Regions from separate parts of the Paenibacillus sp. FSL L8-0708 genome, predicted to be linked through region 1. Evidence: riboswitches for the same ligand, from Rfam matches in the RefSeq annotation. Region 1 holds a riboswitch; each other region holds the start of a gene.
What was found. Region 1 has a riboswitch for cyclic di-AMP ahead of NYE58_RS13445 (KamA family radical SAM protein). Riboswitches for the same ligand answer to the same signal wherever they lie in the genome.

Region 1 (10,922 bases):
TTTGGGTAATACGGTGCTCGTTATCGAGCATGATATTGAGATGATGCGCGCTGCCGATCATATTATTGATATGGGTCCGGGTGCTGGTCTGGACGGCGGGCAAGTTGTTGGCGAGGGCAGCATTGAGGATTTGATGGTAAGCGAGACTTCTGTTACGGGAGCCTATCTTAGAGAAGAGCGTAATAAGACTGCTGCATACGTTCGCCGGAAAGGTGACGGAAAACAAATCACCATCCGACAGGCACAGTACCGGAATATTGATATCCCGGAGGTTTCATTTCCTCTAGGTTGTCTAGTTTCTGTAACTGGGGTTTCGGGTTCAGGCAAGTCAACGCTGGTCTTTGATATTCTTGCGCAAGGCAGTGCGAAAGGACATGAGCAAATAGGCTGTGCGGAGATTGCGGGCTTAGATCCGGTTGGAAATATAGTGATCTTTGACCAATCGCCCATGGGTAGAATGTTGCGTTCTAATGTAGCGACATATACAGATGTATTCACACATCTGCGCCAGCTGTTTGCTGCATTGCCGGAGGCGAAAAAAAGAAAACTGACTTCCAAGCATTTTTCCTTCAACACACCGGGTGGACGCTGCGAAACCTGTCAGGGTCTTGGGGTGCTGACTGTAGACATGAATTTCTTACCCGATCTGGAGGTTAAATGCCACGCATGCAAGGGGAGAAGATTTACGGATGAGGTTCTCCAGGTGAAATATGATGGATATTCCATCTCGGATCTGCTGGACATGTCCGTGCAGGAAAGCTTGCCGATTCTTAAGTCGGAAGCCAAAATGGCGGGGATTATCGAGACATTGTGTGAGGTAGGTCTCGGTTACCTTAAATGGGGACAATCTGTCAAAACCTTATCCGGTGGTGAAGGGCAACGGATTAGACTGGCTAAAGAGCTGAGCAAACCTTCCAAAAACCATACGCTCTATCTGCTCGATGAACCAACAACAGGCCTTCATCCGTCAGACATCAAGCAGCTCCATACCTTATTGAGCAAATTGGTTGATACGGGAAATACCGTCGTAGTTGTGGAGCACAGCTTAGAGTTGATTCGAGAGTCCGACTGGGTGATTGACATTGGCCCTGAAGGTGGCGTTGTGGGCGGTAAGCTTGTAGCTGAAGGTACACCGGAGCAGGTTGCTGAAGTGCGGGAATCCTACACAGGGATGTTCCTGAAACGGATTCTGGCTGAAGGGCTGTAACTTAATAAAAGAGGTGCCCAAAGCCATGAAAATGGCTGGGGCACCTCTCTTTTTTTGAACTTAAACCAAACCTCTGCTCTCAACTCTAAACTTTGCCTGAACGTCTGAACCAATCCCATTCGCGCGTACTTAGCACTTTCGGAATAAGAGATGAATTATACGTACGTAGCACATTAGGATTAACAGATGAATTTACACGTACGTAGCACTGTAGGATTAGCAGATGATCAAGAGTCGATGGTGTTTGATCCGCAGATGATTAGGATACGGTAGCATCAGACAGCGAATGACAGCGAAAGACTATGCTTCGGCGGTATCGGACTCAGGAGTCCAGCGAATGATCATTCTTAGGCGTATCGGACTCAGCAGACGTTATAAGCAGGAAAATCCGCCATTTGGAGTATTATCGGACCGCATAGCTCCTATTGGAGGGAAAATCACCGTATAAGAGCCAGTTTCTAAGGAATAGCTGCACTGGGGTCCGATAAGTTGCTGAAAAGGCGATAAATTAGTAAATAGCGTCATTGGAGTCCGAAAGCCTCAGCAGGAGATCATGGTAGCAGTAGCAGTAGTGGTAGCAGTAGACCCGGCGAATGATCATACTTCGGCGGTGTCGGACTCAGGAGTCCAGCGAATGATCATTCTTCGGCGTATCGGACTCAGCAGACCTTATAAGCAGGAAAATCCGCCATTTGGAGTATTATCGGACCGCATAGCTCCTAATGGCGGAAAAACCACCGTATAAGAGCCTGTTTCTAAGGAATAGTTGCGCTGGAGTCCGATGAGTTGCTGAAAAGGAGATAAATTAGTAAATAGCGTCATTGGAGTCCGAAAGCCTCAGCAGGAGATCATGGTAGCAGTAGCAGTAGCAATAGACCGAGCAAATGACTATACTTCAGCGGTATCGGACTCAGCAGACCTTATATGCAGGAAAATCCGCCATTTGGAGTATTATCGGACCGTATAGCTCCTAATGGCGGAAAAATCACCGTATAAGAGCCCATTTCTAAGGAATAGCTGCGCTGGAGTCCGATGAGTTGCAGAAAAGGCGATAAATTAGTAAATAGCGTCATTGGAGTCCGAAAGCCTCAGCAGGAGATCATGCATCTAGCGCAGCTTAATAATCTAGCAGACGTCCATTATCATGCCATTGCCCGTACATTTTATTTTCTTTAGTGTTTGCTATGAATTTGTCTAATTTAATCTTAAATAAATCTGGCTGATGTTTATTGCTTTGGATCGTGTCGATCCGAACTCTTTTATAAAGGGCTGGAAAGGCTGTGAAATTCTCATATACTTGACTGTCCTCTTTTAGCCTTTGCTCTATAATCTTATCTACTATAAAAGAATCAGGGTTCATATCAGGAAGTACCCGTTTTCCTTCAGCACTCATTAACCCCAGCTTTTCGAGGCGGCGGACACGCTCTTTATTCAATTCAGTCCAAGAGCTTCTTTTGCTTCGGGGAGAGAGTCTTTGCGCCAGCTCCGTTTCCGAAATTTTCTTTTTCACTCCATCGATCCATCCAAAACACAAACATTCCTCAACTACGTCCAAATATAGCAACGTTTCTGGGTTTGACGTCATACTAACGAGAACCCAACAAGATTTTTCAGTCTTAGAATTCTCCTGCAGCCAAACTCTTAAATCTTCTCTCGTTTTTACTGTAATTAGATTTTTAATCTCCATAATTAAAATACAATTTCCTTTCTAGGTATGGAGTGGAGCGTCTTGCCCATCCGAGATTAAATTGCTTTTGCAGGAACCTGATACCAAAAAAGAGCATAGTCATTCATGGTGGAAGCATGGCCTAACTGCCGTAACATAGTAGATACATTGCCTCTATGATAAGTCCCGTGATTGGCGACTTGCAACACAATTTCTGATAGGCGTGTTTGGCGGATTCCGGCGAATGGATTGTCAAGCAGAATGGTTTGCTCCAAATCGGATTGATTGTGTAACCATGCTTTGTATTGTTCCGATAGCTGGGCAAAGATATTTACGTATTCATCCACAGAATCTAGAATGCTCAAATTTAGCGGGATACTTTGTTGAAAAGCCTCTGGCATGGCAGTGCCTGTTAATACAAGATACCACATCGTATCAACCGCATAGATATGGCTAAGGGCATGAGCGATGGTGGGAAATGAGCTGTTCACTTCTTGACTTAGCACAGAAGGCGGGAGTTCCTTGATTCTCCCCAGGATAGTTTGGTTTGCCCATGTGTGGTATTTAAACATTTCTACTGGATAATTTGTCATTCGTACATTCTCCTTTTGAATGGTCATGGATTTGTTTTTTGTTACTGTAGTTAATATAAAAGAAGAAGTATGACATCAGACTGTCATACTTCTTCATAAAGTTTGAGTGTGTTTTGAAGCTGCTCTTTTAAAATACCTCGCAATGCAGGGGGTTCGAGGACTTCGGCGCCGCTGCCAAAACTCAGCAGAATGGACCAAAGCCAACGTGCTTCCAATGGCTTATACACAGGAATTCGCATCGTCATGCTTTTATCGGAATGAAATTCCTTGTCGACTTGATGAAACTGATCCAAAGCTTCTGCCAAAGCCTCAGGGCCTACCCGGATCACTATTTCCTCCACCTGATCTGCCCTGTTTGAACAGCCAGCCTCTTTGGGTACCTCATGTTGCGAATGAAAGGTATCCTGCGTCAGGAACAAATTCAGCATCCGGGAAAGTCGGAACTCCCTATAGTCCTGCCGAGCCCGGCAATAACCATAGATGTACCAGTTGCTATATTTAAAATGAAGCTTTACCGGTTCCATTTCACGGGTTGTACGTTCATTTTTTACACTGATGTAATCAAAACGGACAACATTTCGTTCCGATATAGCCGCACGTAAAAGAGGAAGTGCGTCAGGATCCGTACGCCGGGTTTCAAGATCCACCGCGAGACTAGAGGTCTGTGGCTCCGTTCCAATCGTTTGCAGCCGTTCAATGGTTCCTTGCGTATGCTCATCTTCAAACACGGAAGAAAGACTGTTAAGTACAGTAATCAGAGAAGTGACATCATACGAACGGAGCAGGCTTTTATCCATTTTATATCCGTCCATGATGCCATATCCACCTTTAGTACCCTGATACGATACGACCGGGATGCCAGCGGCACAAATCACATCGATATCCCTATAGATTGTTCGCTGGGAAACCTGAAACTCTTCAGCCAGCTTGGAGGCAGATAAAACTTCGTGGTTCAATAGTTTGTAGATCATAGAAATCAATCGTTCCAATTTCATGTGTGCATTCCCACCCATTAGTCCATTTCGTGTTACAGCGTGATTATATCATAGATTTTTTCGGGCTAATTTTGGGAGGGAGGAGTTTTGTTGTTGGTGATGAAGAAATATCCTATGACAGAGTCTGACAGAGCTGATTAATCTATTTACAGATTAAATCCGCAGGCTCGCCTGATAAATCATTAACAGAAATAATAGCATCGTTTTTTTTCACAGGTGGTGTCCAATATTGCTCATTCCCAGGCAGGTCATCGAACCATTCGGCGTCCTTTGGACAATCTAGAATCATAAATTTTCCGTATTCCTGATCTCTGGATTGATGGTATTTGAGATAGGCTTTCCCGTTATCAATGGCGAGAATTTCTATTTTTCCTGAGGTGTGGCTCATGGATAAGCGTACTCTTTTGCCAAGTCCTGAGGTTCTGGCTTTGGCTTCTTCTACAATTTGATAGACTTGCTCGAGCGGTAATACGAAATCCCGGTTTCCGGCTACGGGCCGGTTCACAAAGAAGTAGTAGGGTGTAACGCCAGCCCATGAAAGCCGGTCCAGTAGTTCCCCTAAAATAACGGGATCATCGTTGATGCCTTTGAGGATGGGGGTCTGATTTACGACAATTGCCCCTGCGTTGTGGAGAGCTTTAAATGCTTTTTTGGCTTCAGGTGTAATTTCACGAGGATGATTGATGTGCGCCATAACATAGATTCGTTTGTCTTCGGTAGAGTAAGTACGAATCAGCTCCAGCAGCTCTTCGTCTTCAGAGATCCGCATCGGATTAAATACGGGAATTTTGGAACCCAGTCTAATGATCTTAACATGCTCAATGCTTCTTAGATTTTCAATAATGGATCTTAGCTTCGGTGTGGAGAGAATTAAACTGTCCCCGCCCGTAAGAAGTACGTTGTTAATCTCCGGATTATTTGCGATATACTCCAAGCCCGGAGAGACATCAGCCATCGCCTCTTTCACGTCATTTCGGAACAGACGCTTACGGAAACAGTAGCGGCAATAAGCCCCGCAGACCTCGGATACAATCAGTAGTGCAGTGGTTCTATACTTGTGCTGACAACCAGGTACCACATAATTCGTGTCCTCATCGGAGGCGTCCCAGCGCCCATACTCCAGCAGTTCACCTTCGTTAGGAATAACCAGCTTACGGATGGGATCATTTGGATCATCCCAGTTAATCAAAGACAGATAGTAGTCATTTACACGAAAAACAAATTTGTCCGTAATTTCTTTCAGATTCTCTTTTTCCAGCTCAGACAACATAGCTATTTTGTTAATATCCGTGAAGTACTTTACCTTTTGCACGTACATCTCTCCTTTGTCTCGTAGTGTGAGAAATGAGGGAGCCTTAGTGTCAAAGGCCAATCTACTGCCAGCAGGGTCCAAAAAAGCACAAAAAGAGACCCTTAGCAAGGGTCTCTGGTTATGTAAATAACATGAAAAGCAGACCCATCCACTGCTGACGAGGTTAGCTGACGGACTCGGGTAAGATGGTACCCTACATTCTAATGCTCAATGATTCGCCCCAATTAACTGGTTCCCCCGCTTTTCAACTGTAAAAGTTGGAAATTAAGCGTAGATAAAGTATACCCTATCAAGTTTTGAAAAGTCAAAAGAGAATCCTGGATTCACTTTCAATTGCTAGCGCTACTTCCGCCGAGTAGTTTAGGCAACAGCGTTAGCAGCTTCTCCCGGGTTAACGCATCACTAGAGTTCCATTTGCTTCCGTCGAGCAGATAAACATGTCCCTGACGTACTGCCGGGAGATTGTTCCAAAGTGAACTGTCTAGTAGCCGTTCCATCGCAGCTCGCGAGTCTTTGCGTTCCGGAATGAACATGAAGATATGATCTCCGGCGTAGGCAGGCAGTCGCGTTGGATCAACTTCGGCGAACCCTAACTCTTCGTCCAATATGGCCTGGATCTCTTCGGTCGGTTGTAAACCACATGGGGCATAAAGCGCAGTGGAGAATCCGGACATTCCCATAGCATACAGATGATCTCCATGATCATAGACCAAAGCAGAGGCGGTTTCTCCAACTTGGAGGGTTGTCGTGTAAAGCTGCTGCCACATGGCAGCGTTTTTGATTGTGAATGACTCCAGCCATGCTTCGGCTTCGCGCTGTTTACCTAGCCAACTGCCTAATGTCCGCATTCGGTTGTCGAGAGGCGCAAATGAATCAAAGGTGAGTGTCGGAGCGATACCAGAAACTGCTCTGTAGGCTCTTTCATCACTATTTGCCAAAATGATCAAATCTGGGTTTAGGGAAGCGGTCAACTGCGGGTCCAGTGGAAACCCGACGTTGGCGAGCTTCTTAAGCCGATGTTTATAGACGCTGTTCCGGGCGAATGCTTCATCTCCACCGATAGGCTTTACGCCTAACGCGAGAAGGTCGCCAAGTGTTTCGCCATGATAGACAATACGTTTCGCTCGCTCTGGAATCTCCACCTCATGACCCGTCCAATCCTTGACGGTAAGCTTACGACCTTTCTGATGTGCATATTGTCCGGGTGTAACTCCGGTTTTTTGCCGAAAGCGGCGGCTGAAATAGTATTCGTCCGAGAAGCCGACCAGTCTGGCGATTTCCCGCAGTGGTTCAGTCGATTCCTGCAGGAATCGTTTGGAATGATTAATGCGCAGATCCGTCAGGTATTCAAGCGGCTTTTTACCCGTAAGCTGCTGAAAGATCGGTGTATATTGCCAGATTGATATTCCCGCCAGTTCAGCTAACTGCTTCACGGTGATACTCTCTGTATAATGCTCCTGAATGAATGTTATGGTCTTTTCTACGGATTCCGTAGGACTTGGCAGGTGTTTGGAAGGGTAATTATGCTCAAAAAGTAGCAGCAGCAATTCTTGGAATTTTAATTGTCGCTTGAATTGTTGTACATCATCGGTGTTATTCCTGTTCATGAGCAGGTCTTCGACTAGTCGGATTACCTTGGTGAACGGGTGCACAATTAACTCCCGTCTGCCGGAAAGCAGCTCTCCAGAATATCGTTTAGGAAGCTTGGTTGTATAAATTGCTGTAAAGGTGATGAGGTAATAATACAACGTCAGCTCCTGGTTGTCCGTACTATAGGAGATTCCAGGAGATAGTAGATAACATTTATCCGTACTTAGTATCACGCTTTGATCATCGAGGTTCAATTGTCCGTTCCCTCCAGTAAATATGAGAAGGGTATAGTCCTGGGTTGTACGCGTTATAGAGCTTGAATCGGCAGCTTGAATCATCAGTTCGGCCTCGTTTAGCTGAAATAGCAGAGAGTGGAGTGGGGGGCAGGACGATGATGTATGCAGCATGGGTTCAGCCTCCGTTCATTTGGTGAGAATGATTATCAATGAATTCATTGTATATAAAAAAAAGAAGCATATCAACAGCTGTTGACATGCTTCTTGCAGTTTTTTATCAGCCTTGTGTTAAACTCTTCATCACAGAAGGTTATTTCATATTCAATAGCTGTGGAATTTCGCCAAGCAGCCATTCTCTTGTTGTCGCATCACTTGAAGTCTTCATGATGTCTTGTGTATAGACATATCCGTTCTTGACAGCAGGAAGGCTCTTCCAGATAGGGCTCTTTAATAGATTCTCTGTGGATTGTTTTGCTTCTTCTGCCACTGGAGTCAAGAGGAATATCCGGTCTCCGGCATATTCTTTCAGGACTTCCATGGATACTTCCTGGAACCCTTTACCTTCATCAAGGATCGTCTGAATAGCTGGAGTTGCCTTGAAGCCATTCTCCCCATAGAGTACCTGGGAAAGTCCGGTTGCTGCCATTATAAACAGTCTGTCTCCTGGATAATAAGTGAAGACCGCAGCCGTTTCGCCCTCTTTCATGCCTGCGGATTTCAATTGCTTCCACATGTTCTCTTCAGCGGTTTTATACTGCGCAAGCCATGCTTCTGCTTCAGCCGTTTTCCCAACAATTCCACCAATGTCCAGCATACGTTCCTGGAGTGGGGCAAAGGTATCAAATATTATAGTGGGTGCAATTTTGGAGAGCTGTTCAAAATCAGCTTCATCTGTGCCCGCATAGATGATCAGGTCAGGCTGAAGCTCCAATGTTTTTTCCAGATTGATAGGGAAGCCTACATCCTCCACACCTTGTAATTGATCTTCAAAAACCTGGCCTTCACCCATAGAAAGAGGATAACCTACCGCTTGCACACCAAGTGCGAGCAAATCGCCATAAGTTTCTCCAGAATAGATAATTCGCTGCGGATTCACCGGAATCTCTACAGTATGCCCTATGTAATCTGTATAGGAGCGGGTAGTCGCTGCTGCTTCATCTGTACTGCTATCTGAGGGTTCTGCTGAAGGTACCGCGGTTGCAGCGGAAGAGTTCCCGGTTGCGTTCACCGTACTATTGGCAGAGGATTGTTCCTTTGAGTTTCCGCACGCCAGTAGCAATGTACTCAGCAAAAATAGTACACATACCACAGCGAAGGACTGTCGTACCTTGTTCATATCTTATTGCCTCCCTATTATATGTAACGACCACCAATAATGATAATCATTCTCGATTAAAATATATCATAAATTAAAGCCTCTTTTTACTCAATGGACAAAAAATAACCCCGTAATTTGATTTGTACAATCAAGTAAAAAGGATGTGTTTAAAATTATTTTGAATTATTTTTAGCTGCTTGGAAAAATACTCTAAATAACAGCAATCGAGAGAAAGAGAGGGAGCTTGTCTTCATAATAAACTTGGCAAAGGAATCCCTTGAAGCACATAGGATTGTGGTGTTTTTTTGAATCTGATTACTGTTATGTATTAAGAAGTTCAGGTGATGAAAAAATCCAGGTTTGTCCACATTGATTGTAATCGTTATCATTACGTGGCATGTTATCTACCGTGCTTGACGTCAGTAGAAGGGCTTTGTTATGGTTTTTATAGTCAAACGCAAGCCGAAATAGCTTTTTGTAGAATATGCAGAAGGTTTTGCGTAAGATATTCTAACCAAACATAATACGAGGGAGATGGTTGATTGTGATCAAAGGAATTATTTTTGATTTTGACGGAACGATTATCGACACGGAGACTGCTTGGTACACCGCATTTAACGAGGCTTATGCAGAATATGGAGTGGATCTGACGCTTGAACAATATTCCACCTGCATCGGCACGAGCTTGAACAGTTTTAATCCTTATGAATATTTAATGACTGATCTTAAGCTAGCGATTGACAAAGAAGAGTTCAGTAAGGCTGTTAAACAGAGACACAGCAAACTTATGGAGCTTGAAACAATACGACCAGGCATTCAGCATTATCTTGATTCCGCCAAAGCAGCTGGACTGCGCATAGGGCTGGCCTCAAGTTCTTCACTGGAATGGGTGGAAAAATATCTGAATCAATTGGGTATTCGCGAGTATTTCGAATGCCTTCGGACTGCCGACCATGTGGCAAAAGTGAAACCAGATCCGGAGCTATATAACCAAACGTTAGCTTGTCTTGGAATCACAGCTGATGAGGCGGTTGCTATCGAGGATTCACCGAATGGATCTAAGGCAGCGGCAGCAGCTGGCATCCGTTGCATTGTGACGCCTAACGAAATTACTAATTTTCTTGAATTCGATAAGCAGCACCATAAAATTGATAATCTAAGTCTTCTTGAATTTGATCATGTAGTTACTCAACGTTGCTTCGTATAGAGAAACCGAGAAACTAAGTTCAAATTAAAGGGGGATACCAAATTGAGAGCCGTACATTTTGGAGCAGGCAATATTGGCAGAGGTTTTATTGGGCCTATGTTGTCGGACTCCGGTTACAATGTTTGTTTCGTCGGAAGAAATAAGAGTAAAATTGCCCAATTGCAAAAACGTGGGCAATATCCTGTCACCCTAGCTAACAAGAACAGGGACAGCTTTATCGTTGATAATGTTACTGCAATCAATCTGAATGATACTGAGGACGTTACTAGAGCTATAGCAGAAGCTGAAATTGTGACAACTGCCGTCGGAATATCCGCTTTAAAAGATATTGCTGAGACCATTGCGCAGGGCATCGAACGAAGGCTTGAAAATAGCAGAAATCTCAACCCTCTTCATATCATTGCCTGTGAGAATGGGATTGGAAGCAGTCAGAAATTGAAAAAATCAGTTTATCGGCATATGAAGCAATCCTTCAAGGAACTTGCTGACCGCAATGTCGCTTTTCCCAATGCGATGGTTGACCGGATTGTACCTATGCAGAAAAATACAGATTCACTTGAAATCCTCGTTGAACCCTTCAGTGAGTGGGTTATTCCCCGCAGTGGAATGATTGGTAATTACAATGAAATTAAAGGCGTCCATTATGTGGATTCGCTGGCGCCATACCTCGAACGGAAGCTATATACTGTGAATACAGGTCATTGCAGTGCAGCCTATTTTGGATACCTGGAAGGTTATACTAGCATTCAAGAAGCGATGTCTGATCCCGAAATCAGAGTTCGTGTTCACGGGGTGCTT
Region 2 (10,922 bases), 2.8 Mb from region 1:
CCAGAGCATGGATCAAAATTCGACCAGGTGAACTGGCAAAATTAGCTCCAGCTCCAAGTAATGCCTCGAAATGAGATTGACAAGCACCGGCAACAATAGTCAACGCATCAAAATTCCGCTCATACTCCCTAGCTACCCTAATAGCAGCTATAAAGTTTTGCGAATTTTTATAGCTATTCAGACTATACAGATCGTAAGTATGCTGTTGCTTCAGTACCCCATCATGACCAGTGATCACTACAATATCTGGGCGTACACGGGGCAACAGCCGGTATAACGTATCAGCCATTGCAGATTCATGAACATGATGCCCTTCAGCGGGAATCCGCAGCTGCTCGTATAAGCTAAGGCTCTTATTCAAATATGCCGGATCGCCATCCAGATGCAGTACTTTACCTGGCACTTCAAAATAAGGAGCTTCCTTGGACGGTGGAGCCCATGTCCCCTCTGTTAGGGTTCCCCCGCTCCGCTGACTTTGCTCCTGACGGTCCTTCCGCAGCTGTGTCAGTGATTCCTTCGCTTTGATCTGTGCTTGCTGTCCCCGTTCCGTTATTCGGGTAGGAGGCACTTGAACCAGGTCATCCAGAGGAGAATCCGCCAACAGGCGGAAATCTGTGCCTTTAATGACGGCTCTATCCTGCACAATATTATCTACACGAAATGTTAAATCACCGCCATAAGATTTGCGAACGACCAAGTCTCCTAAATTCATTACAACCACCACCTCTACCCCATCGTATGGGCAAAGGCCTCAGTTGGTTCATAACTCAACATATTTTTAAAATATAAGAATGTATAATGCTCCACCAGAATAACATCCTTATATTTCTACGAGAAACGGTTGTCGTCCTTAAGACAACAACCGTTTCCTATTGCTTATTCAATTCCAGCGGCTAGCAAAACACCGCTTAAGCGGGCGTATTCTTCAAGACTGAGTGTTTCTCCGCGACGGGTCGGTTCAATACCCGCTTCTGCGAGTAAAGCCTCCAGCTGCTCACGTCCTTGTTCAGGGAAGTAGCGAGCCTTCAGATTGTTAGCAATCGTCTTGCGGCGCTGTGTGAAAGAAGCGTGAACCACTTCAAAGAAATGCTTCTCACTCTCCACCTTTACCGGAGGATGCTCTCTAACCTTCAGACGAATAACAGCAGACTCCACATTAGGTTGAGGGATGAATACCGTACGTGGCACGATACAGACGAGCTCAGGCTCGCTGTAGTACTGCACGGCAATGCTAAGACTTCCGTATTCCTTTCCACCTGGAGATGCAGCCATACGCTCCGCAACCTCCTTCTGAATCATTACAACGATGTTATCAAGGGGAAGCTTCTCTTCGAGCAGCTTCATCAGAATCGGAGTAGTCACATAATAAGGCAGGTTAGCAACCACACTGACCTTGTTCACAGTGGTGAAATCTTCCTTGAACATTTCCTGCAAGTTCACATTGAGGACATCATCGTTACGAACCTTAACATGGGGATAGGGGGAAAGTACGTCTTTTAATATTGGAATCAGTCTACGGTCAATCTCTACGGCAGTTACAGCACCCGCTGTTAGTGCCAGACGCTCCGTCAGCGCTCCAATTCCCGGCCCGATCTCCAGCGCCCCAGAATCGCTATCTAGTCCAGCAGCGTCTACAATCTTGTCCAAAATATTTTGATCAATCAAAAAATTTTGTCCCAGGCTTTTCTTGAACTTGAATCCATAACGTTGAATAATCTCTTTGGTCCGTTTTGGAGTCGAAATTTCCTCTCTACCACTCATGAAGTAATGCCTCCCTGATCAATTTGGGCGAGAGCCCCGGCAAATTCCTCCCGCGTAATCCCAAACATCGCCAGCCGCTTGTACAGCTGTTTGCCGTTACAATATCCGATTCCAAGCAAATTACCAAGCGCCATACGTCTTTCAGCAGCCCGAGGGTGTACAAGCATTCCAGCGGCCATAAGATCATCAATACCAATCAAAGCAGGTGCTCCTTCAAAAGAGGTATGTACATTACGCAGCGCATGACGAATCGCCTCTGGCGATGCATTCTCTACACCGATATCCCCTTTTCGAGTTGCGTCCTTCTCTGGAATAAAAGCATGCTTGCAGCCCGGCACCTTCGCTGAAACGATTTTACGAATTCGCTCCCCAGCATGGTCCGGGTCCGTAAGAATAATAACCCCTCTACGTTCCATAGCAAGCGCGATCTTAGCAATTACAGTCCGGTTTACAGCAGAGCCGCCTGTCTCAATGGTATCCGCTTCTACAGCACGCTTAATGGCTACGGTATCGCTTTTGCCTTCAACGACGATTAATTCCTTAATCATATTTCTTGACTCCTTCCAAAAAAAGCAAAAAGAAGAGGATTCGCTCCTCTTCTTTTGGTTAAAGAATGTATAAGTGATGAGCGGTTGCTCTGCGATCAACGAAATGATCATCCAGCGTTCCTTAACGGTTATCATCACTATAGCTTATCAAAGGATTTTTTGCAAAAGCTTCAGTTCTAGTTAAGCTCAGGTTTCACAGGTCCAATCACATAAACGGTACGTGATTTACGGCCGAAATTACGAGCATGGCTCAGGGAATCATAATAGACATCCACTTTATTGCCTTTAATGGCACCGCCAGTATCCTCTGCACGGCGGAATCCAAGCCCATCGATATAAACCCACCAGCCAATAGGAATTACATTCGGATCTACTGCAATTGTACGACCTTCCGTTACGCGTGTTCCGGAGGCAGTTTTAGTACCTATCCCTGGCTCTTCTGACGAATAAGCTGTCATGGAGACGTTCTTAATCATCTTCTTGTACTCAAAGTCTACGCCAGCCTTGCTTGTGACGTTCTTAGTCTTAGCGCTAACTTTAGTCGTTTTGGAGGTAGTGCTTGATTTGGAAGTTGTTGTAGCTTTAGCAACTACAGTAGGCTTAGGAAGTGCTTTAGTACCAACGGCAATGATCTTATCTTTTGTTACCGTTTGTACTTCCTTGCCGATCATGCGCATAGAGGCCAGTTCTCCGTCTTGATAGATCTTTTCAATATGCTGAACCATGACGCCTGGTTTGCCTGCCTGTGCCACTCTAACTGTTCCCACAGTAAGGGAGGGATCTGCTGTCTTAATAACACGGAAAGGTAAGTTAGTTGTTCGCTGTACCGTTTGCTTGTTGATACGAACGATCTTAATCTCCATGTCAGCAGAGATGGTGGTGTCTAACGAAGGAAAAATCTTATCATAGCCTTCTAGGTTGATACCCAGTTTGTCAATCGCTTGACCGATAGTGTCTTCGGTCGTATATAACGTTTTTGTTGCTCCGTCCGCAGTAAGGCTAAATTTCTGCGCACGATTGATAACGACACGGTCACCGTCTTTTATTTCATCACTCAGACCTAAAGATAATTCATCATGCGGCTGCAGCGAAATTTGCTCTTTCTCCAACACATCACCAAGAAGTGCTTCTCGCGTTTCAAGTGTCTGTGTTTGCCCGTCTATTACTAAAACTAATTGTTTATTACTTTGACCGTGTACGTACAGCAGAATTAACAGCGCGATTGCGATTGAAATCACACCTGCAAGTAAAAGTACGCGAGTATTTACTTGCTCCCACCGTAATGCGAAAGACCTGCTGGATGACTGCGAATCATGGGATACCTCTGGTTGGAATAAGCCCATTCTCTCCATCCTCCTTACATAGCCTCGTCGTCAATTTGTATATCATGAGGACTGAATTTCTTTGACGAAACTATTTGAGATTGTCACAGGATACGCACGTATTAACTTAGCGTCTCCTGCTCATGGATCGCCTGCTCGGCACAGCTACTCCCACACCTGTTATATAACAGTATGCGGGCAACATTCAGTTTATTCAAAATAAAGAAGCCTAAAAAGAGTTCTCTTGAGGACTCTTTCGTGGCTTCTCCGATGTCAGAATACGCGGGAATGTTTGTGCACGAGGTTGCCTCTCTTACTTGCGCTTACGGGGTTAGCTGTCGGGTTCGGACGAAAGAGAGACGCCCTATTTCAGGTCACCCGCTCACGGCGGTTGCCCTTAAATTCACCCCAAAGACCACGTGAAGAAATCAAATATTGTTCTGCGGCAATTCCTAGTCGTATTCAAGATACAGGCATGCGGCAGTTCAATATTGGTTCCCCCGTTCTCCATACGGAGACTCAGCGAGACGATCCATGAATCAATGGCTGTCACAATAACAACAGCTCACATCACTGAAAAGATGATATCCTGTTTTGATGCATGTTGTAAAGGACGATTCAACCACGTTTACGCAAATATATGGTTAAAATATTGTAATAATCAGCCGTTTTTATATTAAAAAAGTTTAATATATCGGCCATTCTCTATTTTTCACCCGTTTTACTCCTGTTTTCAGACAATCCCAAATCGTTCCAGTGCGTTCGCATACGTAATTTTAGCCAATTCTTCCCATGTTAACCCTTTAATTTCAGCCGCAGCCTCTGCTACTAACTTCACATGAGCACTCTCATTTCGCTTGCCTCGGAAGGGGTGTGGAGTCAAATATGGAGCGTCTGTTTCGATCAATAATCTGTCCAATGGCGTCTGTGCAAGCACCTCTTTAGGCACTCTGGCATTTTTGAACGTGATCGGTCCTCCAAATGACAAATGAAATCCTAGATCTAGACACATTTTTGCGGTTTCCCAGCTGCCTGAGAAAGAATGCATTACGCCACCAATTTCATTTGCTTTTTCCTCCCGTAAAATCCGTACGACATCTTCATGGGCATCACGGTCATGTATACAGATTGGCATTTTTAGTTCACGGGCTAGTCCAATTTGTTTGCGGAAGACCTCCTGCTGCACATCCTTGGGAGAGGTATCCCAATAATAATCCAACCCAATCTCTCCGATGGCCACCACTTTCTCATGGCTGCAAAGAGAGGCGATCCAATCGAGGTCCCCCTCTTTCATATCAATCGCATCCTGTGGATGCCAGCCCACCGCTGCATAAATATAATCATAAGATTCAGCCAGCTTCATCGTTGAAGGGATCGTTTCCCGATTAAATCCAATATTGATCATCTTGCTAACTCCGGCCTCTACTGCACGAGCTATAACTTCCTCGCGATCCTCGTCGAATTGAGGCGCATCTAAATGTGTATGTGTGTCGAACAGATACATTTTAAAGCTCACTCCTTGTTGTTTTTATCAATAGTTCCATAAATATTTGTATTATTTTGCAAAAATCTCTGCTACAGAAGAGGGCAACCGTGTAAGGGCTTTTTTCAGCTTATCCTGTGGGAAATATAGGTGATATCTGCCACGATGAATCCCGCTTATTGAGCGTACAATATCCGATACCTCTGAAATTTCCCGCAATTGCTCATTGCGATCAAGCAGTAAAATTTGATTATTGTCGAAGGCTGCTCCTGGACGGAACACATCATAAGGCAAATCTGTCGGATAATCAATCTCTAAGTCATATTCTGGGTTAAGTCCCGCTCCCGCAAAACTGCTGCGGATTTCCGTAATCATATCTGTATCCAAATTCTCGATCTCTACATATTTATACAGTTTACGATGAATAAAACGGGTACACAAGTCGCTTAATAACTCATCTTCTTCAAGGGTCCATTGCATAAAGGCAGTCTGTACCAGTGCCTCATCAAGCATTAAATATTGCTTCACTGTTACTTCTCCTCGAAAGAGATCTTCCAGCGGAGCGATCATAAAGCGAAATTTGTACTCCTCTTGGAACAATTCTTTAGCTCTACGGAAGATTTGACGCAAAATAATTTCAGAGCTGCGCGTCACCGGATGAAAATATACCTGCCAGTACATTTGATAACGCGACATTAAATAATCTTCAATGGCATGCATACCTGATTCTTTTACTACAATCCGCCCATTATAAGGACGAAGCATTCTCAAAATCCGATCAATATCGATGGTTCCATAGTTTACACCTGTATAGTACGCATCACGCAGCAAATAATCCATACGATCAGCATCCAGCGGACTGGAAACCAAATTGACAACAATTTCATGCTCATATGTCTTAGAGATAACTGAGGCTACTTTACGAGGAAAATCTTCCTCCACATCACGCAATATTTCGGTGATCTCCGTGTCCTCCAAAATAATTCGGCAGGTCCAATCCTCATGGTCCATTTCAAAAGCTTCTTCTATAGAATGTGAAAATGGACCATGCCCTAAATCATGCAGCAAAGCCGCACACAAAGTAAGCAAACTTTCTTCAGGAATCCAATCCTTATACCCGCTGCGCTCAAATTGCGAAATGATTCGGCGTGTAATTTCATATACTCCTAAAGAATGAGAAAAACGACTATGCTCTGCACCATGAAAAGTGAGATATGAGGTACCTAACTGGCGAATCCGACGTAAACGCTGAAATTCTTTTGTATTAATTAGTCGCCAAATAATCGTATCCTGTACGTGAATATAATTATGAACGGGATCCTTGAAAACTTTTTCTTCCGTGAGCGGCTGCTTCATGAGATCAACTCCTTCTAATAATTTAATATGATTTTAACTAATATCAGTATATAATAAGTAATTATGTCGTACTTTGTCGAAAAGTATCATTTTTGGTCTTGGTAAATCGACAAAATGCTTTCAGGGTAATTCTTAATTTTTATAGGGACATTCAAAGTTCTTATGGAAATTTTCTTATTCGGCCTATGAAAAAAGGTTGACTGATTTGGGAATCGTTGGTATTATAAGTATCATAAAACAGTGAACAATGTCGAATAATGACGTTTTTGGAACATTGAGAGGAGTAACGATTGTTATGATGAAATCAACAGGAATTGTAAGAAAAGTGGACGAACTTGGACGGGTTGTTATTCCTATTGAATTACGCCGTACACTTGGCATTGGCGAAAAGGACGCACTGGAAATTTACGTTGATGGCGAACGGATTATGCTTAAAAAGTATGAGCCTGCCTGCATTTTCTGTGGCAACGCTGAGAACGTAACTTACTTTAAAGGAAAAATAGTTTGTCATGAATGCATATCTTCCATCCCTACCCCTGTGACAAACTAAATTAAATAGTATATAATAGAACTAATCAAATTGTTAATTCTAACCTTTTCATATCTCCTTGACCTCCCGTGACCGCGGGAGGTATTTTTTATGTCTGGGTTTGCCCTCCTGGTTATCCCCTCCCTAAGGGCAATGTGCTTCAAGACGGAACTAGTAATACTTAGTTGTATTTCTTACAGTTATTTTAAATGCTTTTTACCATTAAACGAATTAATTGTATTTTGTACACTTATATTTCCTATATCTCCGTGAAATCAATCCTTTCCACCTTTATAACTGTATGAAGTACAACTAAACGAACAAATACATAAAAAAATTCAAAATAACTGTACAAATTACATTTAACCCACAGATAAATCACTCAAGCTCGAAACGGCTCCGAAAATCCTTAGTTATTCTAGGAATTCGTCTATAACACTTACTCTTCTGCTCTATCAAGCAACGCATTATAAATATCCCGTTTGGCTACACCCCGGTCTGATGCCGCTTTTTTCATAGCCTCTTTCCGTGGTACATCCTGTGCTTCGTAATGAGCTACATGATCTTCAATGCTTAACTGACGCCACCACGCCGATTCTGCGATTTCTGCATCTTCCTTGCTCTCCCCTTCTACGACAATAACATATTCGCCTAGCGGAGGATGTTCAGCCAGCCATAGTGTACATTCCTCAATCGAACCGCGTAGAAACTCCTCATATCTTTTCGTTAATTCACGTGCCAACACAATCTGGCGATTACCGAATGCTTCTTGAAGATGAGCAAGTGTCTTAACTACGCGATGGGGAGATTCGTAGAACAACAAAGTGCCTTGAGCCGAACGAAGTGGACTTAATACTGTTCGGATGTCCTTACGCTCTCGGGGAAGAAAGCCGATAAAGGTGAACGTATTCGTAGATAGACCAGAAGCGATCAAAGCTGACAACGCTGCGTTAGCTCCAGGGATAGGAATCACCGGAATTCCATGACTTATAGCAAGGGCTACAAGATCCGCTCCAGGGTCAGAAATCGCTGGTAAACCAGCATCGCTGACGAGTGCCAAATTTTTTCCTTCTATTATATAGCGTACAAGCTCAGGTCCACTGGCGGCCTTATTATGCTCATGATAACTAAACAACATCGAAGGTGAAATCTCAAAGTGGCTGAGTAATTTTCGGGTCTGTCTCGTATCTTCCGCGGCAATAATATCACATTCCTGCAATGTACGGACTGCACGATAGGTCATATCCTCCAGATTACCGATAGGTGTAGCCACCAGAAAAAGCGACCCTATTGTCTCCTGAGTACTGGTATTAGTCTTGTTTTGAAAACTGCTTTGGCATGATATCGTCATGATTTACCCTCTTTAGCACCATAGTAGATGTCCATAATCTCTGGACAGTATTGATTGTCCTCATTATATACGATGAGCGGTGGTTGTAAACGAACCTCAGGCTTTCCATCACGTGCAGCTTCGATTAATACCATATTTGCCTCCAGATGGGCACGTGGATGTACAAACCGAATAATCTTTGGCTCGAGTCTATATTGTCTCATGAGACTGATAATATCAACCAACCGTTGTGGTTTATGAACCATACTTACCTTTCCGCCCGTCCGAACCAATCGCACACAAGCCTGAATGACCTCCTCCAGTGTACAGCCTATCTCATGACGAGCCATAGCTTGATGGTTGTTCAGCTTCAGATCACTGCCATTAAGCGGCATATAAGGAGGGTTCACCGTTATTGCATCATACACCCCATGTCCTGCGGTAGTATATAACTCGCGCAAATCACCTTCATGAATTACAACCTGATCCTGAAGGCCATTTAGAGCCACGCTACGACGAGCCATATCGGCTAAACGAGGTTGTATTTCAATACCTTCTATAGAAGCTTTTGTCCGGGTAGTCATTAAAATCGGTATTACACCATTTCCCGTACAAAGATCTAGAACTCTTCCACGTGGCGGAACACTGGCGAAACGAGCAAGCAATACAGCATCCATAGAAAAGCTAAATACTTCATCACTTTGAATAATGCGCAGATCATGTGTTAGTAAATCATCCACCCGCTCCGTCGGTAACAAGGGGACAGATATATCATTAAAAGAATTCGTCATGTAATAATCTCCTAAAGGTTTTGTTGAGAAAAACTTGCTTCAAAGCCATATGCCTATGGGCTAAAATTCAAAAAAAACCGTAGGATTAATCTCCTACGGCTGGATATCCTCATTTATTAAGAAAAGAAAGACAGAACAGACAGTCACCTTCCGTGCGTAAATGTCCAAAATAAACATTACAGATGTGAAAGCCTTCGTGGTAAAGTCGAGCCAAGTTGTCATAACCTTCCCCGACAACCTCTTCTGTTCCCTCTCCGGTAGCTAAAAGAGCTTCCGCCTCCGCAGAATCTACGGTAGGATCCAAAGGTGCATCCCGCTTTAAAATTTTGCGAAGCTGTTCATTCTCCAGAGTTAACCTCTGGTTAGCTTCCATCAGTTCTTTTACCGTCTGTTTCCATTCTCCAAGATTGGCGCGCATCGTTTCCATCTGCGCTTCCATATCCTGCATGTGTGCAAATATATTTTTCTTCTCCAAGTTTCCACCCCGAAAGTAACCTTATATGGTTTACTTGACGACAACATCATCCATTGGAAGTTCCTTAACTTTGCCCACTTCAAACAACTGTACATGAACCGTACGGTTTCCGGCATTGATCCCTACTACTTTGCCATCCCCCAATGAGGTCACGACAATCTTGCCGACCGCTGGCATTTCTTCCTTTACACTCTCATAATTGTCATGCTCAAATTTCAAACAACACATCAGACGTCCACAAAGTCCGGAAATCTTCGTCGGATTAAGTGAAAGGTTCTGATCCTTGGCCATTTTTATGGATACGGGTTCAAAATCCCCTAACCAAGAGGAGCAGCAAAGCACTCGTCCACAAGGTCCAAGTCCACCTAGCATCTTAGCTTCATCACGTACCCCAATTTGCCGAAGCTCAATGCGGGTCCGAAAAATACTTGCCAGATCCTTAACCAATTCTCTAAAGTCAACGCGTCCTTCGGCCGTAAAGTAAAATATAATCTTATTACGGTCAAAAGTAAACTCTACATCTACGAGCTTCATTTTGAGACCGTGGTCGCGTATTTTATTTAAACAGGTGGTAAAAGCCTCCTTAGCGGCGCTTTTGTTCTCCTCAACAACGCGTGCGTCGGTTTCTCCGGCAATACGCATCACTTTTTTGAGGGGTAGTACAACATCGGACTCCTCCACCTCTTTTTTGCCTACGACAACCTTACCGTATTCCACCCCACGTGCTGTCTCAACAATAACACATTGATCTCGTTCAATCGGAAAATCAAGTGGATCAAAATAATATATTTTACCCGCTTTTTTAAAACGGACACCTACTACGCTGTACAAAAATTAACCCCCTTGTTTGCCGGTAAAAGGAACCTATGGGCATGTCCGCTCCCTGATGATCCATGCTTGTCCTTCCTCGTCTGTTAAAACGATACTTCCAGGTAAAGCGACATCCGGAGGATATATCATTGCTAATCCTTTAACTTTCCAGTCGGATTAAGAACTGCTCCAGACACAACTGGGCATTGGCATTGGAACGCAGCTTCTTAGTACTCTCTGCAGCATATCCCATATAAGCCACCCATTGTTCCGCACTGCGCCCACGGGCATGCCTGGAAATAAAGTCTAACTGATCTATAAAAACGATACTTTCGTGCTTACGGTACAGGAAGTAGAGCATATCTTTAAACCATAGATGGAACATGCTGAAAAGGATATCCAAATGTTCAGCGAGCCCAGTCTTGAACAGCTTCTGCCCGGCAGTTGCTACCGTGGAGCTGCCCTTGCTTAAGGACTCCTTAGCTAATTGTAACACTAGATTTCTCATTTCTGCAAA
Region 3 (10,922 bases), 2.2 Mb from region 1:
CGGTGTTTTCCTAGTAGGAATATTGCAAATTGGGATCTTTGTCGCAGCGATCGTCGTCAATTTGACGCTCCCGCATAATGCGACTGTATTGGCTGATTTTGATCTCGATTTAGGCCAGCTCAATATTAACTTGCTGCTCTATGGATTTGTCTTGTACGTATTAGGTTACTTCCTCTATGCCTTGATGTATGCGGCTGTAGGTTCGATTGTCAGCCGTACGGAGGATCTCGGTCAGGCGGTAATGCCAATCATGATGTTAGGCTTCGTAGCGTTCTATGTTCCACTGTTCAGTATCTCCAATGCAGATACTCTAGTGGTTAAGATAGCGAGTTATGTGCCCTTCACCTCACCATTGACGATGCTGCTCCGAATTGGTGTCGGCGAGGTGGCGATCTGGCAAGTCATTGTATCGCTGCTGATCCTGCTTGTGACTACCTTCATCTTCGGATGGCTGGCAGCCAAGATCTATCGTACCGGCGTACTGATGTACGGCAAACGCCCAAGTATTAAAGAAATTAGAAAAGCAATGAAAGCTTACAAGATCTAAGATGACCTCATATAACTTTTAAGGAGTGCTAATGATGTCTACAAGCGAACAATATACCATTATGCTTTTAATGAGTTCGGTATCGCTGGCTACGGTTAGTAGAATGCTTCCGGATGGCTCCACTTTTATGGATTTTGTTCAAGGTCTATTGACTGGTGTTGCTATAGTGGGGATGTTGGCGGGATTGTGGATGTACGGTAAGGCGCGTAAGAGTAAAGCGTAATAGTAAGCACTGAGTTTTCGGGGGTATCCTAACAGCCGTTTATGGTTGCTGGGATATCCCCGTTTTTGAGTTGGCAATCTCTTTGTATACGAGCTGATATAGCTAACGGACCCAGCAGCACTTAAATGCAGCAATCATCGAGATTTGGCAAGATATCGGACACTATAGTCGCTATTGGCATGAAAAAGGGTGAATCAGTAGCTCTTTTAACCAAATAGTTGCACTGGAGTCCGATACTATGCTCAAAAGGCGATAAACGTGCAAATAACGTCATCTTGGTCCGTAAGCCTTGGTGGAAGATGATTAGGGCTTGCTTTAAGACGATCCGAGACGTTCACTGCTCGGGATTTCTACTGGAGTCCGAACGCCGGCTATATTTGTGGAAAAGCTTCAATTAAAGGCTCCTGAGTCCGTTAGATGCTTCATGCGCTTAAAGATTGTCTGAATTCTTGTCAGTGACTAAATTATAGAAAGATTTGCGCTCGTTAGTATATCCGTTTGGGTGGTCATCTGCTCCCGTAGAGCTCTAAGCTGTGTTTTCAGTGCGGGAACACTTTTTTGCAGAATAATGCTTATTTGAGAAAGAGGCAGCTTTAGGCCGTACCACATGACCTTCACAAGCTGTTCCTCCCAAGGTAATGCCTTAGCCGATAGAAGGGAGCGCCGGGCAAAAGAATCAGCACACTGGTGAATACAAGTGCGGTAAGCGTGGATAGAGAATAACTGAGGATCAAAATCATCCTGACGATATATTTTATGAAGCTCTGTGAAGGTGCGGATAGTAATCTTGTCTGCCTCATTAGATTGTTCTAACAACATGGAACTAAGTACGTAGACTTCATTAGTATACTTTTGAACACACTCTGCAAATTTAGTACTGTAGGTGGACTCGGGAGGTAAGGGGTCAGGCATGGTGAACACGATCCTTTCAGATTGAGAGATTTGCTTGAATCTATAATATAGAAAAGTAAGAGATGGATTTATTGATAAGATCGGCGGTGTCTGGTTCCGGGCAACTGTGTTTCTGCTGGGAGGCAGTGGATAAAGCTTTTGAAGGCTTGTAGTAGAGCCGTTCACTTCTGGAATTGCTCCCCCCTGCTGCAACACTGTACAGACGCCCTTGCTGAATATGCCCTGCCAAGGATTTACCCTGGAGCTTGGCCTTTAAATCCTGCAAAGCACCCTGAACTAGCTCAAGCTTAACCTGCTCCCAATCTGAACCTTCGCGGCGGACCTTATCCAGCGCTTCTTCAAGACGGCAATGACAGATGGCCCGTAAAAAAGAACTCCATTTAATGAGATCGAAATTTTTGGTGTTGGCAGAGATCAGACAAGCCCCCCAACTGCAGCCTCCCTTACAGGTGAGCTTCAGAATACCATAACGGCAGCCTTCAGCCCCTTCCATTCCATAGTGAATAGGCTCGGGTTCATCCAATACAAATACTTCAATGCGGGATAGTCTGCGCTGGTCCATAGTAGGGTTCCTCCTTAGATTTCCAAAAGCTTTAAGTCTACATGATGAGTGACACTAGCCCTTTCTACACAAGCGAGCATTTCCATTTTATTCTCACAGACTGCGGTATGCTCTAGCCATAGTCGGAACTTCTCTTTTCGTATAACAGATAGATGTAAGGGAAAGGTGCTGCGGGATCTCAAGACATACCAACCGGCGCTTACATCTTTCCAAGGCTCCTTGAAGGCTGTAAACCACGGGAGCTTTTGGTGCGATGACCAATCCTGCTGCTGCTGTTGTTCTCGAATTTTTTTATATATCTCATATACAATCTTAGAGTCTAAACAGTCTTTACAAGAAGAAGGTGTGCTGAACTGGCGAAGGGCTTGGATCTGGTTCTGGCCAAATGCATAGCCTACAATGTACCTGTGATTATGTTCTTCGAACCACAAGGCCCCGAAACAAACGTAATTTAGACTTATCGGCTCAAGCAGCCCTTGATGTATCCCTAAATAATAGTGCTTCAAAACATTCACCCCATCCAGCGTGCTATCACCTAATAAGCTCAGGTAACGCAAAAACCGCAGCAAGAGGAGGACCTCTGCTGCGGTTTTGGATTACAGGCAGATATACCTGGGCCAAAGCGTGGCGGATCAAGGGTCTCTCTCTTTACGCTTACGAGGTTAGCTGTCGGATTCGGACGGTGAGAGTCGCCCTACCTATTGAGACTTATGCAGTCTCCTTTGGATTCACCCCAAGTAGGCCAGGTGGCCTGATGGTTCCCCCGTTCCCTGCGAATGCAGGAACTCAGCGTTGATTGTTTTTCATGAATTAGATTCAACCCGAATCATACTCTTTTCAAGATTTTCTGTAAAAAACGGAAAATGTTCTTTTAGAGCAATTTTAACCATATCCTGCCGACTACGACTGAAAAACGAGGTAAATAGGTATTTATGGCGTGTTATCGCGCCTCTTTCTCGCTCAGCCTCAGCTTCTTGCGTTTCTACCTATAATGGGAATTTGCAGTATTTTCGCTCTAAAAAGGTGAATAAAATCACATGGGTTATAGATAGCGATTAAACGCTCCAAACTCGAGTAAACAAGAGATATAGAGAGATTAGATATCAAGTAAGCGCTATCTAATGGGAAAATAGTTTTTAATTTGCATTATTTTGGCATCATTCAGGTTTTACAAGTCTTCGTGCATAAGAGTATGATTACTCCTGTTTCAACGACAATCGAATATTTGATCCGCTTAATTTCCGGTAAGGAAAGCGGGGGAACCAACAATCGGCAGCCGATGTGAGAGTCGGAAGCAGATTATGGGGTGAATCCTGTAGAGGGTGTGAGTGAGCTCGCATCTATACAGGTAGGGCGACTCTCACCGCCCGAATCCGACAGCTAACCTCGTAAGCGTATGGAGAGAGGATGAGTGCAATGTGACCGCTAGCGAGCCACAGAGGAGATCCTTTGTGGCTTTTTGCTGTGCTCTTAGAAGCAAAGCATTTATGGAGGCCTCCCCTAAGAGGTCGCTAAATTCATCATTAGCGGTATTTGTAAGGCAGCGTCTAATGACGTGACACAACCGAGCTTTAGGTTGTGCCCGAAAATGACGATAGGTCAACATCCTTTCGGAGATTTTCGTTGCCTCCTTGTTGTAAATGAGCAGGAGGAGAAAAAAAGATGACGGATCAGAATGAATATGTGCTTGTATGTGCGCCTACAAAGGCGGGAGAACATTTCATTAAACTTCTGAAGTTCAGGGGTATTAAGATGGCGGGATTAACCAACAATGTGGCTGAGAAAGCTTTACTTGAGGAGCTCGGGATTGAGCAGGTTATTCTAGTGGATACCCGCCATCAGAGCACTTGGTTTCGCCCATCGTTCCCGGTAGGCAGGGTATATCTGTTTGAGAGCAGCTTTCCGCTTTGCTGCCGCTATATTCAGATGTGCCGTACCTGGACGACACAGCCGATTTTTGTGATTACAAGTTCAATAAATCCTAGATTGGTCTATAAAAGACTTGGTGCGAGCTATGTAATCTATTCCCATAGTGGTGATGCTGATTTTCTAATCGATAGATCACCTCATCAAGGATAATGGAAGGAGTGCGGAAGATATGATGGATCTGTATATGGTGGCTTCGTTAGCTGTAATTTACGGGTTATTTTATGGCTTTATGCGCTGGTGCGCAGGTGTAGTTGAGGATACGGGGAGGGATAAGCTGTGATTCTAGTAATCGCTGTTACCCTACTGTTGTTTTTATATCTGGTTTACGCGTTGATTCATCCTGAGAAATTTTAAGGAGGGGCATTCATGGGCATTTTGCAAATAGTCGTCGTAATTGTAATTCTCATCTTGCTGGTCAAGCCGATGGGAACGTATTTATATCATGTATTTTCTAACGAACCGAATCGTACGGATCGCTGGTTTGCAGGCACAGAGAAAGGTATTTATAAGCTGATCGGCCTGAAAAAACGGGACGGAATGTCCTGGAAGAAGTATGCACTCAGCTTTGTTTTAACTAATATCGTACTGGTTGCTTTCAGTTATATTTTTCTGAGATTACAGCGGGGATTGCCGCTGAACCCGAATGGAATTGCCGATATGGAACAGACGCTTTCATTCAATACGGTGATCAGCTTTATGACCAATACGAACCTGCAGCATTATAGCGGGGAGACGGGACTATCGTATTTTTCACAAATGGCAGTCATCACGATGATGATGTTCACGTCTGCAGCGAGCGGATTTTCTGTTGCGGTTGCTTTTGTCAGAGGGATTACAGGACAGAAATCAGTCGGGAACTTTTTCGAGGACTTCGTAAAAGCACATATTCGTGTATTCATTCCATTAGCTCTGCTAGTTTCATTGGTGCTGGTAGGATTGCATGTGCCACAAACGCTCAAGCCATCGCTTGAGGTCACTACACTCGAAGGGCAGACACAACAAATCGCTATCGGTCCAGTCGCTTCTTTGGAATCAATTAAACACTTAGGTACGAATGGTGGCGGCTTCTTCGGAGCCAATTCAGCGCATCCTTTCGAGAACCCTAATCCACTTACGAACGTGCTGGAGATTCTCTCTATGTGGATGCTGCCAGCCTCTCTGCCATATATGTACGGATTGTTCGCTAAGAACAAACGTCAGGGCTGGGTGATTTTCACAGCAATGATGACCTTGTTCGTACTACTGCTGGGATTGAATTATTATGCGGAAACCAAAGGCAATCCAGCTATCAATGCGCTGGGGATCGAGTCTTCGCAAGGTAGCATGGAAGGTAAAGAGGTACGTTTTGGTATCCCGCAATCTTCGTTGTTCACTTCGGTAACAACGGCAGCTACGACAGGTAGTGTTAACAATATGCATGATACGCTGACACCGCTGGGTGGCATTACCCCTCTGGCCCTAATGATGCTCAACAATGTCTTCGGGGGAAAAGGTGTCGGACTAATCAATATGCTGATGTATGCCATCATGGGTGTCTTCTTATGTGGACTAATGGTTGGCAGAACACCAGAGTTTCTCGGGCGAAAGATAGAAGCCAAGGAGATGAAGCTAATTGCGATTGCTATCCTTGTGCATCCGTTCATTATCCTTGTACCAACAGCAGGTGCGTTCTTAACGGACTTGGGCAACGGTTCCATCACGAATCCCGGATTCCATGGACTTAGCCAAGTGTTATATGAATATGTCTCTTCTGCCGCGAACAATGGTTCAGGATTTGAAGGGCTTGCGGACAACACCACCTTTTGGAATGTTACAACCGGGATCGTAATGCTGCTTGGCCGTTATGTCTCTATAATCGCGATGCTGGCAGTTGCAGGCTCACTGATCCAGAAGAAGCCAGTTCCTGAGACGATTGGCACATTCCGCACAGACAATGGTCTGTTCACCGGAATTCTGATTGGTACAGTAGTAATTATCGGTGCGCTGACGTTTCTGCCGGTCATTGTGCTCGGCCCGATTGCAGAATATTTGACCTTACGGTAGGAAGAGGGAGAACAAGATGAGTACTGTAAAAAGAAAAAAGCTGCTGACGGGACCCATACTCCTAAGCGCTATAAAGGATAGCTTTATTAAGCTTAACCCGGTGACGTTAATCAAAAATCCGGTCATGTTCGTAGTCGAAATCGGTACGATTATTGTATTGCTTATGGTACTGGCCCCCGGATATTTTAATGCAGAGAAATCGGTAGGCTTCAATATCACAGTGTTGTTCATTCTGCTATTCACAGTGCTGTTTGCCAACTTCGCTGAAGCGCTGGCTGAAGGCCGCGGGAAAGCCCAGGCGGATTCACTCAAGAAAACGAAACAGGATATCACAGCTAACAAACTCGTTGGAGGGTCTGTGAAGACCGTTTCTTCTTCCGAGCTTCGTAAAGGAGATATTGTCATCGTCAGTCAGGGAGAACTTATCCCTGGCGATGGTGAAGTAATTGAAGGGCTGGCCTCCGTAGATGAATCTGCAATAACAGGTGAATCTGCACCTGTTATTAAGGAAGCCGGCGGAGATTTTGGCTCAGTCACAGGCGGCACCCGGGTAGTCAGTGATGAGATTAAAGTCAAAATTACCAGTGACCCCGGTGAGTCATTCCTGGATCGGATGATCTCCCTCGTTGAAGGGGCGAAACGTCAAAAGACACCCAATGAAATTGCACTAAATACACTCTTGATCAGTCTGACGTTGATTTTCCTGATTGTAGTAGTGACCTTGCGGCCAATTGCGACTTATCTGGGCGTTGATCTAGATATTCCTGTTATGATCGCCTTGCTGGTCTGTCTGATCCCGACCACAATCGGGGGTCTGCTCTCCGCTATCGGGATAGCAGGGATGGACCGCGTCACACAGTTTAATGTCCTTGCTATGTCAGGGAAGGCCGTTGAAGCTGCCGGCGACATTAATACAATGATTCTAGATAAGACCGGTACGATTACTTTCGGAAACCGGATGGCGAGTGATTTTGTGCCAGTTGGAGATGAAACGGAAGCTGAGCTTACGGCTTGGGCAGCTATTAGTTCGCTAAAGGATGAGACTCCGGAAGGACGTTCTGTTATTGAGCTGGCTAAGAAGCTGGAACGCAGCTATGACAGCAAACTTGCTGAAGGCGGAGAGTTCGTAGAGTTTAAGGCTGAGACCCGGATGAGTGGTATAGATCTGCGTGATGGACGATCTGTTCGTAAAGGGGCAGTCGATTCCGTGAAGAAATGGGTACAGTCGAAGGGCGGAGTCATTCCCGCGAACCTCGACAGTAATTCCGATGCTATCGCTCGGATGGGGGGGACCCCGCTTGCTGTTGCGGTAGACAACCGGATTTATGGACTTATTTACTTAAAGGATACAGTTAAGCCAGGCATGAAAGAGCGGTTTGATGAGCTGCGAAAAATGGGAATCAAGACTATCATGTGTACAGGGGACAATCCGCTGACCGCAGCTACTATTGCCCGTGAAGCAGGGGTAGATGATTTTATTGCAGAGAGTACACCTGAGGATAAAATAGCGGTTATCCGCCGTGAGCAGAACGAAGGCAAGCTGGTGGCAATGACTGGTGATGGTACGAATGACGCACCTGCCCTTGCCCAAGCTGATGTGGGCTTAGCGATGAACAGTGGGACTACAGCCGCTAAGGAAGCAGCAAACATGGTTGATCTGGACTCCGATCCCTCGAAGATCATTGAGGTTGTAGCTATTGGTAAACAGCTACTGATGACGCGGGGCGCGTTGACAACGTTCAGTATTGCGAATGATATCGCTAAATACTTCGCAATTATTCCGGCAATGTTCATGCTCGCCATTCCTGAAATGGAAGCCCTGAATGTCATGGGATTGGGTTCACCTAGCTCGGCAATTATATCTGCATTAATATTTAATGCGATTATTATTCCGCTGCTGATCCCATTGGCTATGAAAGGTGTCTCGTATAAAGCGATGAGTTCTACGAAGCTGCTGGGACGTAATATTTTTATCTATGGTTTAGGTGGAGTAGTCGTTCCTTTTGCGGGCATCAAGCTTATTGATTTGCTCGTAAGTGTATGGATTTAACAACGGATTGACTAATCATTGAAAGGGTGAGAGCATCGTGAATAACAGAAAATCGATTGCGGACGCTGAAGAACAGTTGTCATCATCGAAGGGTGCTAATTTCTTTATTATATTACGGCTATGTCTAGTGTTTATTGTTCTTTGCGGAGTGATTTATCCTCTGACTACTACAGCGATTGCTCAAGTTCTGATGCCATCGCAAGCGAACGGCAGTCAGCTGAAGAATGACGCTGGAGTAGTTGTGGGCTCAGAACTCATCGGGCAAAGCTTTACGGACCCGGCATTATTCCATGGCCGTGTATCCAGCATTGATTATAAAGCGGAAGCCTCAGGCTCCAATAACTACGGCCCATCCAACCCGGATATGCTGCAGCGGACGAAGGATTCCATCACACAGTGGCAGCTTGATAATCCGGATGTGCCTGTAAACAAGCTGCCGGTTGATTTAGTAACCAACTCGGGTTCAGGTCTTGATCCGCATATCACTCCTGCGTCGGCAATTGTGCAGATTCCCCGGATCAGTAATTTGACTGGGATTCCAGCCGCGCAGCTGGAAGAGCTAGTGAATAAGCAGACCGAAGGTCGCGATCTAGGGCTGTTTGGTGAAAAGCGGGTAAATGTTCTGAAGCTGAACATGGAGCTGCAGAAATTAACGAACAAATAAATATAGCTAATATCCCTGCCCGATTGTTCAAACTGGGTCAGGGATATCTTGCTTTCTGGCATAGAAGAGTGAATGGATGAACGGGTTATTAAGGAGTGGTCTTGATGGGAACATATCGGAGGAAGACGCCGGAGGAACTGCTGCTCTCTATTTATGAGCTGCATCGTGGACGTCTGAAGATCTATATAGGTCCGGTCAGTGGATCAGGCAAGACCTATCAGATGCTGCGTGAGGGTCAGGCGCTGAAAGCTCAGGGCATCGATGTTGTAATCTGTGCGGTTTCAACCAACCAAAGTCCAGAAACAAGGGATCAGCTGGGTGACTTGGAACGGATTCCAAGTATTCATTGGTTTCAGAAGGAGATCGAGAAGAAGGATCTGGACGTGGAGGCCATTGTGGCGCGTAATCCAGAGGTTGTACTGACCGATGGATTGGCTCATCATAATCGCGAGGGTGCGGAGAGATCGACTAGGCTGGAGGATATCAAATATTTATTGGGCTGTGGAATTAGTGTCATCACAACTGTAAACGTATACGAGCTGGAAGGCGCAGCAGATCTTGCGCGGAAGTGGACGGGGATTGAGGTGGAATATTCCTTGCCTGCGGAAGTGCTCACCCTTGCAGATGATATCGTTCTAATTGATGTGACTCCGGAAAAGATACTTCAACGTTTGTCCGAAGGACATTTGGGCAAGAAGCAGCGGACTTCGCTTTTTAACAAAGGGAATCTAAGCAAGCTGCGGGAGCTGGCGCTGAGAATGGTTGCGGAGGATGTTAATGGTTCGCTGGAGAAGCATCGGGAGGAGCAAGGATTGCTGGGGGCTTCGGGGATTGCCGAAAAAGTGTTGGTGTCCGCACAGTATTATTGGAATGGCTCGATTCATATCCGCCGTGGGCAGCAAATCGCTAAACGGTTAAACGGAGATCTGGCGGTGGTATCCTTCTGGAAGCAGGGCCTGACGCCCTCTAAGGAAGCAGCAACCTTCAAGCGATCCCTATGGAAGCTGACTGAGAAGATTGGGGCCTCGATGGAGGAGATTTCTTTTCGCTCGAAGAGGGAGATTCCGGGACTTCTAGTGAAATACGCCATCCAGCATAATATTACCCGTATCGTTATGGGTCACTCTAAGCAAACGGCGTGGCAGGAGCTGTGGAAGGGTTCGATTGCTAACTCATTGTTAAAGCAAATCCGCGGAGTAGATGTGTTTTTCGTGGCTGATCGTGCTGAGCGTGAGGGAGAACGTGTTCTTCCTACCCGGCAGAGCCGAAATGAGCGGAAAGCTGATGCCTATCACAGATTAAGCACTCAGGAAGTAAAGGATAAAATCGATGCGATTCGTGGGGGCACATTTAAAGTGTACATTGGTGCTGCTCCCGGGGTGGGCAAGACTTATAAGATGCTGCGAGAAGGAAATGATCTCTTAAAGAGAGGGATCGATGTTGTTATTGGACTACTAGAAACGCATGGACGTAAAGAAACCCTTGAACAGATCGTTGATCTGGAGATCCTTCCGCGACTGAGCATTGACTATCGGGGGACTGTCCTTGAGGAAATGGATACGGCAGCTATTATTAAGCGTAATCCGGAGGTCGTACTGGTAGATGAACTGGCACATACCAATATGCCGGGCAGCAAGCATAAGAAGCGGTATATGGATGTTATGGAGTTATTGGATGCGGGGATCTCTGTAATCTCCACAGTGAATGTTCAGCATTTAGAAAGCTTGAATGATGCAGTAGAACAAATTACCGGAGTTAGAGTTAGAGAGACTTTCCCGGACAGCATTCTGCAACGGGCCGACGAAGTTGAACTTATCGATGTATCCCCCAAAACACTGCAAGAGCGGATGAAGGATGGAAAAATATATGCGATGACCAAAGTGGATCAGGCGCTGGGTGCTTTTTTCAAAATCGGCAATCTAATCGCCCTCCGTGAACTGGCGCTGCGGGAAATTGCTGATGATGTGGATGAACGTCTGGAGGCCTGGGAAC

Region 2: linked by a shared signal. The riboswitch ahead of NYE58_RS00190 (3D domain-containing protein) and the one ahead of NYE58_RS13445 (KamA family radical SAM protein) in region 1 are both predicted to bind cyclic di-AMP.
Region 3: linked by a shared signal. The riboswitch ahead of NYE58_RS03150 (hypothetical protein) and the one ahead of NYE58_RS13445 (KamA family radical SAM protein) in region 1 are both predicted to bind cyclic di-AMP.

What each region holds. Positions count from the first base shown of each region.
Region 1 is NZ_JBBPBC010000001.1:2,875,025-2,885,946, forward strand. Features, by position in the region: gene uvrA (excinuclease ABC subunit UvrA) at 1-1,207, shown strand, start outside; gene NYE58_RS13425 (hypothetical protein) at 1,761-1,952, shown strand; gene NYE58_RS13430 (YdeI/OmpD-associated family protein) at 2,325-2,894, opposite strand; gene NYE58_RS13435 (DinB family protein) at 2,951-3,466, opposite strand; gene NYE58_RS13440 (helix-turn-helix transcriptional regulator) at 3,550-4,461, opposite strand; gene NYE58_RS13445 (KamA family radical SAM protein) at 4,604-5,779, opposite strand; cyclic di-AMP (ydaO/yuaA leader) riboswitch at 5,911-6,054, opposite strand; gene NYE58_RS13450 (AraC family transcriptional regulator) at 6,103-7,770, opposite strand; gene NYE58_RS13455 (ABC transporter substrate-binding protein) at 7,910-8,935, opposite strand; gene NYE58_RS13460 (HAD family hydrolase) at 9,462-10,124, shown strand; gene NYE58_RS13465 (mannitol-1-phosphate 5-dehydrogenase) at 10,167-10,922, shown strand, end outside.
Region 2 is NZ_JBBPBC010000001.1:35,317-46,238, reverse strand. Features, by position in the region: gene yabG (sporulation peptidase YabG) at 1-712, opposite strand, end outside; gene rsmA (16S rRNA (adenine(1518)-N(6)/adenine(1519)-N(6))-dimethyltransferase RsmA) at 877-1,761, opposite strand; gene rnmV (ribonuclease M5) at 1,758-2,309, opposite strand; gene NYE58_RS00190 (3D domain-containing protein) at 2,486-3,652, opposite strand; cyclic di-AMP (ydaO/yuaA leader) riboswitch at 3,937-4,166, opposite strand; gene NYE58_RS00185 (TatD family hydrolase) at 4,365-5,135, opposite strand; gene NYE58_RS00180 (HD domain-containing protein) at 5,187-6,470, opposite strand; gene NYE58_RS00175 (AbrB/MazE/SpoVT family DNA-binding domain-containing protein) at 6,766-7,020, shown strand; gene rsmI (16S rRNA (cytidine(1402)-2'-O)-methyltransferase) at 7,439-8,350, opposite strand; gene NYE58_RS00165 (tRNA1(Val) (adenine(37)-N6)-methyltransferase) at 8,347-9,120, opposite strand; gene yabA (DNA replication initiation control protein YabA) at 9,230-9,595, opposite strand; gene NYE58_RS00155 (PSP1 domain-containing protein) at 9,626-10,426, opposite strand; gene holB (DNA polymerase III subunit delta') at 10,566-10,922, opposite strand, start outside.
Region 3 is NZ_JBBPBC010000001.1:666,732-677,653, forward strand. Features, by position in the region: gene NYE58_RS03130 (ABC transporter permease) at 1-547, shown strand, start outside; gene NYE58_RS03135 (hypothetical protein) at 582-770, shown strand; gene NYE58_RS03140 (hypothetical protein) at 1,230-1,589, opposite strand; gene NYE58_RS03145 (hypothetical protein) at 1,723-2,244, opposite strand; gene NYE58_RS03150 (hypothetical protein) at 2,259-2,801, opposite strand; cyclic di-AMP (ydaO/yuaA leader) riboswitch at 2,882-3,046, opposite strand; cyclic di-AMP (ydaO/yuaA leader) riboswitch at 3,466-3,655, shown strand; gene NYE58_RS03155 (hypothetical protein) at 3,907-4,323, shown strand; gene kdpF (K(+)-transporting ATPase subunit F) at 4,450-4,527, shown strand; gene kdpA (potassium-transporting ATPase subunit KdpA) at 4,540-6,216, shown strand; gene kdpB (potassium-transporting ATPase subunit KdpB) at 6,233-8,266, shown strand; gene kdpC (potassium-transporting ATPase subunit KdpC) at 8,343-8,930, shown strand; gene NYE58_RS03175 (histidine kinase) at 9,035-10,922, shown strand, end outside.